DNA from 2 places in the Cupriavidus sp. 01L415 genome. Region 2 is predicted to be linked to the other one. Evidence: riboswitches for the same ligand, from Rfam matches in the RefSeq annotation. Region 2 holds a riboswitch; the other holds the start of a gene.

Evidence for each region. A riboswitch is a leader RNA that binds a small molecule or an ion and turns the genes downstream of it on or off. The one in region 2 is predicted to bind glycine.
Region 1: linked by a shared signal. The riboswitch ahead of AC1DOX_RS28320 (D-amino acid dehydrogenase) and the one ahead of gcvT (glycine cleavage system aminomethyltransferase GcvT) in region 2 are both predicted to bind glycine.

The regions. Positions count from the first base shown of each region.
Region 1 covers NZ_JBFTSP010000038.1:16,983-22,928, reverse strand. The annotation lists gene AC1DOX_RS28330 (LysR family transcriptional regulator) at 1-603, opposite strand, end outside; gene AC1DOX_RS28325 (type 1 glutamine amidotransferase domain-containing protein) at 719-1,396, shown strand; glycine riboswitch at 1,566-1,665, shown strand; gene AC1DOX_RS28320 (D-amino acid dehydrogenase) at 1,836-3,104, shown strand; tRNA gene AC1DOX_RS28315 (tRNA-Leu) at 3,171-3,257, opposite strand; gene AC1DOX_RS28310 (EF-hand domain-containing protein) at 3,336-3,671, opposite strand; gene AC1DOX_RS28305 (GGDEF domain-containing protein) at 3,818-5,416, opposite strand; gene AC1DOX_RS28300 (hypothetical protein) at 5,555-5,946, shown strand, end outside.
Region 2 covers NZ_JBFTSP010000005.1:194,575-200,520, reverse strand. The annotation lists gene AC1DOX_RS12310 (response regulator) at 1-539, opposite strand, end outside; gene AC1DOX_RS12305 (UvrD-helicase domain-containing protein) at 939-3,035, opposite strand; gene AC1DOX_RS12300 (glycine zipper 2TM domain-containing protein) at 3,294-3,515, shown strand; glycine riboswitch at 3,770-3,857, shown strand; glycine riboswitch at 3,879-3,999, shown strand; gene gcvT (glycine cleavage system aminomethyltransferase GcvT) at 4,110-5,237, shown strand; gene gcvH (glycine cleavage system protein GcvH) at 5,340-5,720, shown strand; gene gcvP (aminomethyl-transferring glycine dehydrogenase) at 5,828-5,946, shown strand, end outside.

The DNA of each region.
Region 1 (5,946 bases), on a different contig from region 2:
CGTGGTCAGCAAATGCTCGCACGCCAGGAAGGCATCGAGATCCAGCCCCTGCGCCAGACGCTCGTTGGCGCGGGAGGCCAGCACCAGGAAGTCCTCGCTGCGCAGCCGCTGCTGATGGAACGTGTCCGGCAGGTTCTCGTAGAAACCGGCGATCGCCAGGTCGCACGTGCCTTTTTCCAGCTCGTCGCGCGGCAGCACACCACGTGTGTTGTGCGTGACCAGCACCACGCCCGGGGCATGGCGACGCAGCCGGGGCAACAGCTTTGGCAATAGCACCTGCTCCATGTAGTCCGTGGTGTAGATGTGGATGTGTTCGGACCGCGCCAGATAGTCACGGCCATCGCACGCGTCATAGAAGGCATCCAGATCCCCCACCAGCCGTTGTACCTGCGGCGCCAGTTCATGCGCACGCGGCGTGGGCGACAACCCGCGCGGTGCACGCACGAACAATGGATCGCCCAGTTCCTCCCGCAGCCGGTTGAGCTTGTGGCTCAACGCCGGCTGACTCAGGGCCATGCGGGACGCGGCGCGTGACGCATTGCATTCCTGATACAGCACATGGAATACGTAGAGCAGGTTCAGGTCCTTGCTTCCAATATTCATATTTTGGATAGCAGAAATCGAATCTTCGAAGTTTGCGAATCATAGTCCTCTGACTAGGATGTTGCCATCGCCGGGACATGCCCGGTGGGCTCTGACCTGCAACTGGAGATGGATGATGAAGATCCTGATGGTSCTGACCTCTCACGACCAGCTYGGCAATACTGGCAAGAAGACGGGCTTCTGGCTGGAGGAACTTGCGGCACCTTATTACGTGTTCAAGGAGGCTGGCGTGGAATTGACGCTGGCGTCGCCCAAGGGCGGCCAGCCACCGCTCGACCCGAAGAGCGATGACCCCACGATGCAGACCGATCACACGCGCCGCTTCCATGGCGATGCCGCCGCCAAGCAAGTGCTGGCCAACACCCTGACGCTGGATCAGGTGAAGGCAGATGATTTCGACGCCGTCTTCTATCCTGGTGGTCACGGCCCGCTGTGGGACCTGACCGAAGACAAGCGCTCCGTCGCCCTGATCGAGGCGTTCGTCCGGCTCGGCAAGCCCGTGGCCGCCGTCTGCCATGCCCCGGGGGTGCTGCGGGACGTGAAGGGTACCGACGGCCAGCCGCTGGTCAAGGGCAAGCGGGTGACGGGATTCACCAACAGCGAGGAAGAGGCGGTGCAGCTGACCAACGTCGTGCCGTACCTGGTGGAGGACGTTCTGAAAGCCAAGGGCGGCATCTTCTCGCGCGGGGAAGACTGGGCCAGCTATGTATTGACCGATGGGCAACTGGTGACGGGGCAGAACCCGGCATCGTCGGAGGCAGGGGCCCACGCGCTGCTGCAGCTGCTGCGGTAGTCACTTGCGCTGACTGTTCCTTGCGGGGGGTCCTGCCCCGGGTATCCTACCCCCCGGTTGCCGATCCACGTGCGCTGGACGACGCAGGACGCCGCGCACGCATCGGGATGGCCCCAATCGCCATCCCGGTCCGTCATGTGGCATAGTTGGTGCCGCTGTACCCGCTGTACCCGCGATATCGGGAGAGCCTGTTCCTGCCGCCCGGCAGGTGCAGCGCCGAAGGAGCAACCGCCCCGGAAACTCTCAGGCAAAAGGACCGGTATCCGCCATCGAACTCTGAAGAACCCCGGCATCACGTCAGCCGGCGGTACCGAAGGAGCAAGCGATGCGCGCCCATGGCGCGTCGTCGTGAATCTCTCAGGTCAAGGACAGAGGGGGCGTTCGTCGCGCATGGTGCGCCACGGACTCCCACTCACGACGTCCTGAAAGACCTGACATCATGAAGACAATCGCTGTTATCGGCGGTGGCATCACCGGCGTTACCACGGCTTACGCCCTGGCCAAGCGCGGATTCTCCGTCACGCTGTTCGAACGGCACCGCTATGCCGCCATGGAAACGTCGTTCGCCAACGGCGGCCAGCTATCGGCGTCCAACGCCGAAGTCTGGACGCACTGGTCCACGCTGGCCAAGGGCATCAAGTGGATGCTGCGCAGCGACGCGCCATTGCTCGTCAATCCGCGCCCCACGTGGCACAAGCTGAGCTGGTTCGCGGAGTTCATCGCATCCATGCCGCATTACCGCACCAACACGATCGAGACGGCGCGGCTCGCCATCGCCGCGCGCCAGCACCTGTTCGCGTGGGCCGAGGCGGAAGGCATCGACTTCGATCTCAAGAAAAAGGGCATCCTCCACATCTACCGGAACAAGGCGGGCTTCGACCACGCCGGGCAGGTGTCGAAGCTGCTGGCTGCAGGCGGGCTGGATCGCCGCGCCGTGACGCCCGACGAAATCCGCGCGATCGAACCCACGCTGGCCGGGCAGTACTACGGCGGCTACTACACCGAAAGCGATGCCACGGGCGATATCCACAAGTTCACTTCAGGGCTGGCAGCCGCGGTCCGCCGGCTGGGCGTGACCACGCTGTACAACCAGGATGTGAAGTCGGTGACCTCGGATGGCCGGCATGTCACCGTGGTGGCCGCCGACGGCGCCCAGACCGCATCGCGCGTGTTCGACGGCGTGGTGGTCTGCGCAGGCGTGGCCAGCCGCGAGATGGCCCGGCAGCTTGGCGACCGCGTGAACATCTACCCCGTCAAGGGCTACTCGATCACGGTCAACCTGAACGATGCGGAAAGCCAGGCATCGGCGCCGACGGTCAGCCTGCTTGATGACGAGACCAAGCTCGTGACCAGCCGGCTTGGCGCGGACCGGTTTCGCGTCGCGGGCACGGCCGAATTCAATGGCATCGACCGGGACATCCGGTCCGATCGCATCCGTCCGCTGATTGACTGGGTGCATGCATGCTTCCCGGGCGTGAGCACGCGCAGCGTGGTGCCCTGGGCGGGACTGCGGCCGATGATGCCGAACATGATGCCGCGCGTGGGGCGGGGTCATCGGGCCAACGTGTTCTACAACACTGGCCACGGCCATCTCGGATGGACCTTGTCGGCAGTCACGGCGGATATGGTGGGAGAGGTGATACGGCAGGCGGCGGAACCGCACGCGTCGTCGATCGCGGGCGCGAGATTGGAGACCGTCAAGGCCTGACACCAACGACGCGGAGGGCCGCAAAAATGAAGAAAGGCCTGCGAATGCAGGCCTTTCTTTTAATGCTGGTGCCCAGGAGAGGACTCGAACCTCCACAGTGTTGCCACCGCTAGGACCTGAACCTAGTGCGTCTACCAATTCCGCCACCTGGGCAAGGTGAGCGGCGCATTTTACAGAACATTTTGCAGATTGCAAGCCCCTCCCGCATCAAGCCGGAACAGCCATCCCGCATCAGTTCAGGCTGCCCGGATCCTGCGCGGTCTTGCGCTGCTTGGCCTTGGCCACGAAGTAGGCCCCGATCTGCCGCTGCGTGACCGCGCCCGTCTTTTTCGTATCGATCTGGTCGAACTGCTTGGCGACCTCGGGCATGCCCGCCTCCGCCTCTGCACGCGTCAGCTTGCCGTCATGGTCGACATCGGCGGCCTTGAATTTTTCCGCGAACATCGCCTTGGCCTCTTTCGCATTGGCCGGCCGCGGTTCGGCCGGCGCCTGTTGCGCGGCTGCCGTGCCAAACACCAGACATGCCGCCAGCATCAGGCTGGCCCGGATCAGTTGCAGTGGAATCATCATCGTCTCCTCGAACTCTCTTGCGGAAAGCGGCCATGGGGTGCGGCGCTCGCGAAGACATCGCCCCGGCCGGGATTATCAGGAAAAGGGACCTGTGCGAAACGCATCCCCGCGAGATCATCGCCCCGATCCGACCGCTCGGGAATTCAGTTGTTTTGGAGACCCATGTAAATATTTCCATCCAGCACAAAGCGATTCCGTCCCGCTCGCTTGGCGCGGTACATGGCGCTGTCCGCACGGTGCAACAGCGGCTCCAGCCCCGGCGCCTCGGGCACCGCGCACACCGCGCCCACGCTGATCGTCACGAACGGCTGCACCGGCGTGCCATTGTGGGCAATGCCAAGGTCCCGCACCGCAGCAACCATGCGCCGGGCGACGTTGCGGGTTTCGTCCTGGGTCGATGCCGGCAGCAACGCCGCGAATTCCTCCCCGCCCAGCCGCGCACAGAACTGCGCACCGGTCAGCACCTGCGTCAGGGCCAGCGCCACCTCGCGAAGGCACTCGTCGCCGCGCGGGTGGCCATACAGGTCGTTGTATTGCTTGAACAGGTCGACGTCGAGGATCAGCAGGCCCAGTTCCTCGTTTTGTTCAAACGCGCGTGTGACGGCCGCCAGCGACTCCCGCTGGAAGTAGCGCCGGTTGGGAATGCCCGTCAGCGCGTCGATGTCGAGATCGGCCTGCACGCGTGACAGGCGCTCCTCGGTCTGGCCCAGCTGCGCGGTCAGCGCCAGTTCGCGCGACTGGTAGCGGCTGATGTCGCGCATGAACACGAGGGTGCCGATCACCTTGCCATCCAGCCGGCAGACCGACTCCACGGTGAGCTCGTAGTGCGCTCCGGCAGGAATGCGGGGCGTCGGCGCGGCATCGGGCTCGTCGCAGGTCAGCGGGGCCCACAACGCCTCCGCCCACGGCGCCGGTGGCGGATGGCCGCGACGCAGTTCGGGCAACAGGCGAGCCGCCGCCGGATTGAACTCGACGATCTGGCCGTCCCGGCCAAGGATCACGCAGCCCTCCCCGATGGCATCGAACACGCGCAGCCGCGCGTAATGGCCAATATCGTCCAGATGGGTGCGCAGCGCGCAGAACCAGACGAGGACGGTCATCAGGGAAAACGTGGCCGGCGTCAGATCGCCGCCCAGCATGCCGGTCCAGCGTTGCAGGTAGGCGATGTGGGTCAGCAGCGGCAAGGCCAGCCCCCACGCCAGGATATTGCGCCCACGCCGGGACAATGCGGCGTTGGGCACCTCGGCGGTCAACAGGAAGTACAGGCTCAGCCCGAGCAGCAGGTAGGACCAGGCGGCCACCAGCATATAGCCGGCGCCGTGGCGAAAGACCGCTCCGGGCGCCACGCCCGGCGGCATCAGCTCGATTGATGTCCAGATCCAGTGGTGGCGTTCGTTGGTGAAGACCAGTACGACGGTCAGCACCGCCGCCAGGACGGGAACCGACAACATCGACCACGGCACCACGAAGCGGGGCCGGCTCAGGTGCACCATCGCCACCAGCCAGCCGATCGGCACGCCCACGATGCCCACGTACTGGAGCTTGGCCCAGAAGATGCGCCCGGCCAGGTCCGTCGAACTGATCTCCAGCAGCCGGCCGCCGCTCCAGATGATCACGCCGCCGGCCAGGACCAGGAAGGCCTTGACGGTGGGGTCATCGCGGCGCGGCCAGGTGGCGACGGCCATGCCCGCACTGCACACCACGGCGATGGTCAGGCAAAGGACGAAAGGATACGATGGCATGAAAAGGTCGGCCGAACCAGAGCAAGGCCCGTATCAGGCGATGCGGGGCGACCCATTATAGGGCGCGACGGTCCGGCCTGGCGACGCGCCCGAGCGCCGCCATCCCCCACTCACTCACCAGACGCATCGGACACCAACGTGCCACTCATCCTTGCCGGACTGGCGTTGATCGCCGCCTTTGTCTACGGCGTCGTCAAGATGTACCAGAAGGTGGCCGCCGCGTTCGGCGTGGTGGCCGGCGCGGCAGCCGTCATTGCATTGCTGGCCGCGCTGACCGCGCTTGGCATGATGGCCTTGCGACGCTACCAGGCGGTCCACGGCAAGCGGATCCAGCGCGAACGCATCCTTTCACTGTCGGGCGACTGGGGCAGCCTGCGCGTCGATGCCGAGCGCAAGAATGGCGTGCTGGAAATGGACGGGCAACGGATCGTCATGATCTTTGCCGACATCGCGCAAGCGCGGGCCGTCCGGCAGGAGAGTGGATGGACGGTGGCCCTGACACTGGACCATCACGCCCAGGCCGATTGGAC
Region 2 (5,946 bases):
AACCGGAATTCGGCGTTGGACAGCGGCACGACCGTGTCTTCGGCATCCACCAGCTGGCGCAAGGTCGTATTCAGGCGCCATGCGCCAAATCGCAGCTCGTGGCCCGCCGAAGTGGGCGCGGGACGATGCACGTCCGCACGGCTGCGGCGCAGCACCGTATGGATACGCGCCACCAGCTCGCGCATCTCGAAGGGCTTGGTCACGTAGTCGTCCGCCCCGACCTCCAGACCCACCACGCGGTCGGCCAGCTCGGCGCGGGCGGTCAGCATGATGACGGGCAGGTTGCCCTGGTCGCGGATCTCGCGGCACAGCGTCAGGCCGTTTTCGCCGGGCAGCGACAGGTCCAGGATCACCAGGTCATAGTCGTTCCGCGTCAGCGCCGCACGCATCGCTGCCCCGCCCTCCGCGCCATCGGCTTCCATGCCGAAGGTTGCAAGATATTCAGCCAGCATGGCACGGATCTGGGGATCGTCATCGACGATCAGCAGGCGGATAGGCAGGGAAGATGAACGGTCCATGGGCAGATACGGGAGGGGCATGCGGCGGCAATCGTCCAACGGGAGGCGTCTGAAAACGCCGGGGCGATCGGCCGTCCACTGTACCAAATGGATCCATCCCGGCTATCGCCGTTTTGTATCAATTTCGATACGTGCAGACTGCGCCACATGCATGCGAAGACGGGCCGCATCTCGTCACGACACAGCGAAAAAAACGCCCCCGGCACTGCCGCGCCAGGAGCGTTCAACAGGGAAGAAGCCAGGCTCGCATGGGCCCGGCCGCACCGCAGCCGAAGGGCAGGCCACGGCACGACGCAAGACATCGAGATGTCATCGCCGAAGCGATGTCACCGCAACGTTTCGCGCCCGCTCATCCTAGGAGGGCGTGTCGCGCCAGTCTTGTCCAGCTTGTACCGGCATCAAGCGCTGCCGGCGTCCGCCTCAACCCGGCGCGGTCTTGCCAGCGGTGCCGAGCAGCGCCTTGAGTCCGGCCAGCCGGTCCTTCGGGCTCATGGCGGGGGTCTCGTCCTTCGGGGCGGGCGCTTCCTCCAGCTTCATCTCGCCAATGAAACGCGACGGCTCGCACGAATACGTTTCCCGCGCGCGCTTGCGCTTCCTGCACCAGCTGATCTGCAGGCTGCGCTGGGCGCGCGTGATGCCCACGTACATCAGCCGGCGCTCTTCCTCGATCTTCTCGTCGCTCATGTCCTCGTCTTCGCGAGCGTGGGGCAGGATGCCCTCCTCCACGCCCACCAGGAACACGTGCGGATACTCCAGGCCCTTGGAGGCATGCAGCGTGGACAAGCGCACCGCGTCCGGATCTTCCTCGCGGCCTTCCAGCATGCTCATCAGCGCCACCGTTTGCGTCAGCTCCAGCAGGTTCTTGCCTTCGTCGCCAAAGCCGTCGGCGTTGTCGAACCCCGTGGCTTCGCCCTCGCCCTCCGGCTCCGGCCGGGTGCCCTTGCGCTTGAGCCAGTCCAGGAACTCCAGCGCGTTGGTCCAGCGCGACTGCGCCTGGCGTTCGTCGAAGGTGTCGTAGAGGTAGGCCTCGTAGTGGATACCCGCCATCAGGTCGTCCAGGACCACGGTCGCCGGGTCCTTGGCCGCGCGGTCGGCCAGCCGCACCATCGACTCGCAGAACACGCGCAGCGGTTCCAGCTGGCGCGGCTGCAGCTTGCCTTCGATGCCGCCCATCATCGCGGCCTCGAACAGCGACACCTTGGCCTGGCCGGCAAACGTGCCGAGCGCCTCCAGCGTGGTATTGCCCACGCCGCGCCGCGGCGTGGTGATGGCGCGGATAAAGGCGGGATCGTCGTCCGGATTGGCGATCAGCCGCAGGTAGGCGCAGATGTCCTTGATCTCGGCCTTGTCGAAGAAGCTCTGGCCGCCCGACAGCACATACGGAATGCGCTCGCGCCGCAGGATCTGCTCGAACAGCCGCGCCTGATGGTTGCCGCGATACAGGATCGCGTAATCGCGAAACTGCGCGCGCCGCTCGAACTTGTGCGCGGACAGGCGGAACACGACGGACTCGGCCTCGTGTTCCTCGTCGTTCATGGGGTGAATCGCAATCGGATCGCCCATGCCGTGCTCCGACCAGAGTTTCTTGTCGAACAGCTTGGGATTGTTGGCGATGACCGCGTTGGCGGCTTCCAGGATGCGCACCGTGGAGCGATAGTTCTGCTCCAGCTTGACCACCTTGAGGTCGGGAAAGTCAGTCTGCAGCAGGCGCAGGTTATCCAACGTGGCGCCGCGCCAGCCGTAGATCGCCTGGTCGTCGTCTCCCACGGCCGTGAACGCCGGCGCACGCAGGTGCGACCCGCCGGCCAGCTGCTTGAGCAACTGGTACTGGCAGGCATTGGTGTCCTGGTATTCGTCGACGAGGAAGTAGCGCAGCCGGTTCTGCCACTTCAGCCGCACGGTTTCATCGCGCGCGAAGAGTTCGGCAGGCAGGCGGATCAGGTCGTCGAAGTCCACGGCCTGGTAGGCATGCAGCGTGGCCACGTAGTTGCGATACACCATCGCGGCCTGGTGCTCGTCGGCATTGGCGGCCTGCGCCAGCGCGGTCTCGGGATCGATCATGCCGTTTTTCCACAGCGAAATCGTGCTCTGCACGCTGCGGATCAGCTTCTTGTCGGTCGTGCCGAGTTGTTCCTGCACCAGCCCGAAGCAGTCGTCGGAATCCATGATCGAGAACTGCGGCTTCAGGCCCACATGCTCGGCTTCCATGCGCAGGATCTGCACGCCGAGCGAGTGGAACGTGCAGACGGTCAACTGCTTGAGTGGAATGCGCTTGCCCTCGCGCGTGGTCTTGCCCTCCATCAGCTTGGCAATCCGCTCCTGCATTTCCTTGGCCGCCTTGTTGGTGAAGGTGACGGCGGCAATGTGGCGCGGCTCGAAGCCCTTGTCCTCGATGAGGTGCGCGATCTTCTGCGTGATCACCCGCGTCTTGCCCGAGCCCGCGCCGGCCAGCACCAGGCAGGGTCCGTCCAGATAGCGGACGGCTTCGGATTGGGCGGCGTTGAGTCCGTGGGTCATGGGGCGGGAAGGAGCAAGGGCGAGGTGCCGGATGGCGCACGCAGCAGGTGGTACGCGAAAGCCGACGATGTTAACACGCGGTGCCCGGCCCGCCGGTGACCGATAGCGGACACGCAACGGGCTCTTTCGGCGGACGGACCCACCGAGGTAACACTTCGTAAGTCGCGGCCGCCGGGGCATGGAGTTTGCCTCTCTGAGTCATGGCCGCGCGGGCCCATGGTCGGCGCGGATGGCAAGTTCAACACATTGGAGGCCATCATGAGCACGCTGCGAACCTTGTCGAAAGTCACCCTGATCGGCGTCACGCTGGTTGCCTTTGGCGGCTGCGCGGACATGACGCCCAAGCAACGCAACACCGCGATCGGCGCGGGCGTGGGCGCCCTGGGCGGCGCGGCGCTGACCAACGGTAGCGCACTGGGCACCGTCGGCGGCGCGGCGGTGGGTGGCGTGGTGGGTAACGTCGTCACCAAGGACCGCTGATTCCGGCAAGCGTGAAGTTGCCGGACGTAGCGGTTACTCGCGGCCGGCAGGAATTACAGAGGGGCGGGTGACTGAGGGAAGACTGCGCGGCGAGGCCGGACCGGCGGGGTGAGCCTGGCGCACATCCCGCCACTCCGCCGCCTCTTCGCCTTGTAGCCCCTGTGGCGGATGCCGCATACGAAGGACATGGCGCCGCGAAACCTGGCCGCGCGTTTCGCCGTTTGACAAAGGCAAACCGGTCCCGTACATTCTCGCGCATCCGACCGGGAGAGCGCGCAGCGACTGCGCCGCCGAAGGGGTATCACCCGAAAACTCTCAGGCACCATGGACTGGTCGGATCGGCATGCAACATGCACACAATGCATGCCGCACTCTGGAGAGCGACATCCGCCATTGCCCAAGCGCATGGTGAGCATGTCCACCGAAGGGGCGCACGAGGCGCGAGCCTTGTAATCTCTCAGGTATCGAGGACAGAGGGGTCATCCGCCGCAGCGGCTAGGTTGCACATTGTTGTGACCGAGCGATGCGGCGGACGACCCTTTTTTCGTTTTCGAACCACGGTTTCTGAACCGCGAGAGCCCCCGAAGGAATTCCATGACGCTMCAGGCCACGCCCCTCAATGCCATCCACCGCGCCCTTGGCGCCCGCATGGTCGATTTTGGCGGCTGGGACATGCCGGTCAACTACGGCTCCCAGATTGAAGAGCACAACGCCGTGCGCAGTGACGCTGGCATGTTCGACGTCTCCCACATGTGCGTGGTCGACCTGGCCGGCCCCAACACGCGCACCTTCCTCCGTGGCCTGCTGGCCAACAACGTCGACAAGCTGCAAACACCCGGCAAGGCACTGTACTCGTGCATGCTGGACGAGAAAGGCGGCGTCATCGATGACCTGATCGTCTACTTCTTTGCCGAGGACCGCTTCCGCCTGGTGGTCAACGCCAGCACCGCGGTGGGCGACATCGAGTGGATCCGCGCCCGCAATGCCGCCACCGGCAGCGGCGTCACCATCACCCCTCGACGCGGCGACGTGGCCCCGGCCGACGTCAGCAAGCTGGCGATCATCGCCGTGCAAGGTCCCAACGCCCGCCAGAAGGTCTATCAGGCCTTTCCGTCCACCCAGCCCGCCGACGCGCTCAAGCCGTTCAACGCGCTGGTCGTGCAGGACCCGGCCGTCGGCGAGCTGATGGTCGCCCGCACCGGCTACACCGGCGAAGACGGCTTTGAACTTGTGGTGCCGGCCGAGAACGTCGCAGGCATCTGGGAAAAGCTGGAAGCCGCCGGCGTGCGCCCGGCCGGCCTGGGAGCGCGCGATACGCTGCGCCTGGAAGCCGGCATGAACCTTTACGGCCAGGACATGGACATCCACACCTCCCCGCTGGATGCCGGCCTGGCCTGGACCGTCGACCTGCAGAGCGAGCGCGACTTCGTCGGCAAGCCTGCGCTGACCGCCAGCGGACAACACAAGACATTTGCCGGCCTGATCCTGCGCGACAAGGGCGGCGTGCTGCGCGCGCACCAGCGCGTCATCACGCCGGCCGGCGAAGGCGAGATCACCAGCGGCACCTTCAGCCCCTCGCTTTCCCAGTCGATCGCCTTTGCCCGCCTGCCCGCCGATGTTGCCCCCGGCACCGAGGTACAGGTCGAGATTCGTGACCGCAAACTGACCGCGACTGTGGTTAAACTGCCGTTTGTGCGCAATGGCAAGGCACTCGTGAGCTGAGGCATCCGCCTGGCATCACCCAACGGTCGCCATCTCGCCTGCCCGGCTGGCCAGCCGGCAGGCGTCCGAAACAAGAAACACACTGCATCCCGGAGAACCCTCATGAATTTCCCCGCTGACCTGAAGTACACCGAGTCGCACGAATGGGTGCGCGTCGAATCCGACGGCACGCTGACGATCGGCATCACCGACCACGCGCAAGACGCGCTGGGCGACATCGTCTTCCTGGAACTGCCGGAAGTCGGCAAGTCGGTCGGCGCCGGCGACGCGCTGGCGGTGGTGGAGTCCGTGAAGGCGGCCTCCGACATCTACGCCCCGGTGGCCGGCGAAGTCATCGCCGTGAACGAAGCCGCCACGGCATCGCCGGAATCGGTGAACGCCAACGCCTTCGACGCCTGGCTGTTCAAGCTGAAGCCGGCCAACGCCGACGACGTGAACGGCCTGATGAACGTCGACGCCTACAAGGCCAGCGTCGGCGCCTGAGCCCGGACGCACCCACGCCGGCTCCCGAGCCAGGAGACGGCGCCTGAAGATGCCCGCGCGGCGGCACGGCTGACCACCTGCCGCCGCGCACCCACGAGACCCTTGCCATGAACGCCCCGCTCCCCATGAACGCTGCCGCCCAAGGTACACGGCCCACGCTGGCCGAACTGGAGGCGCGCGACGCCTTCGCCGCCCGCCACATCGGCCCGGACGGCCCCGAACAGCA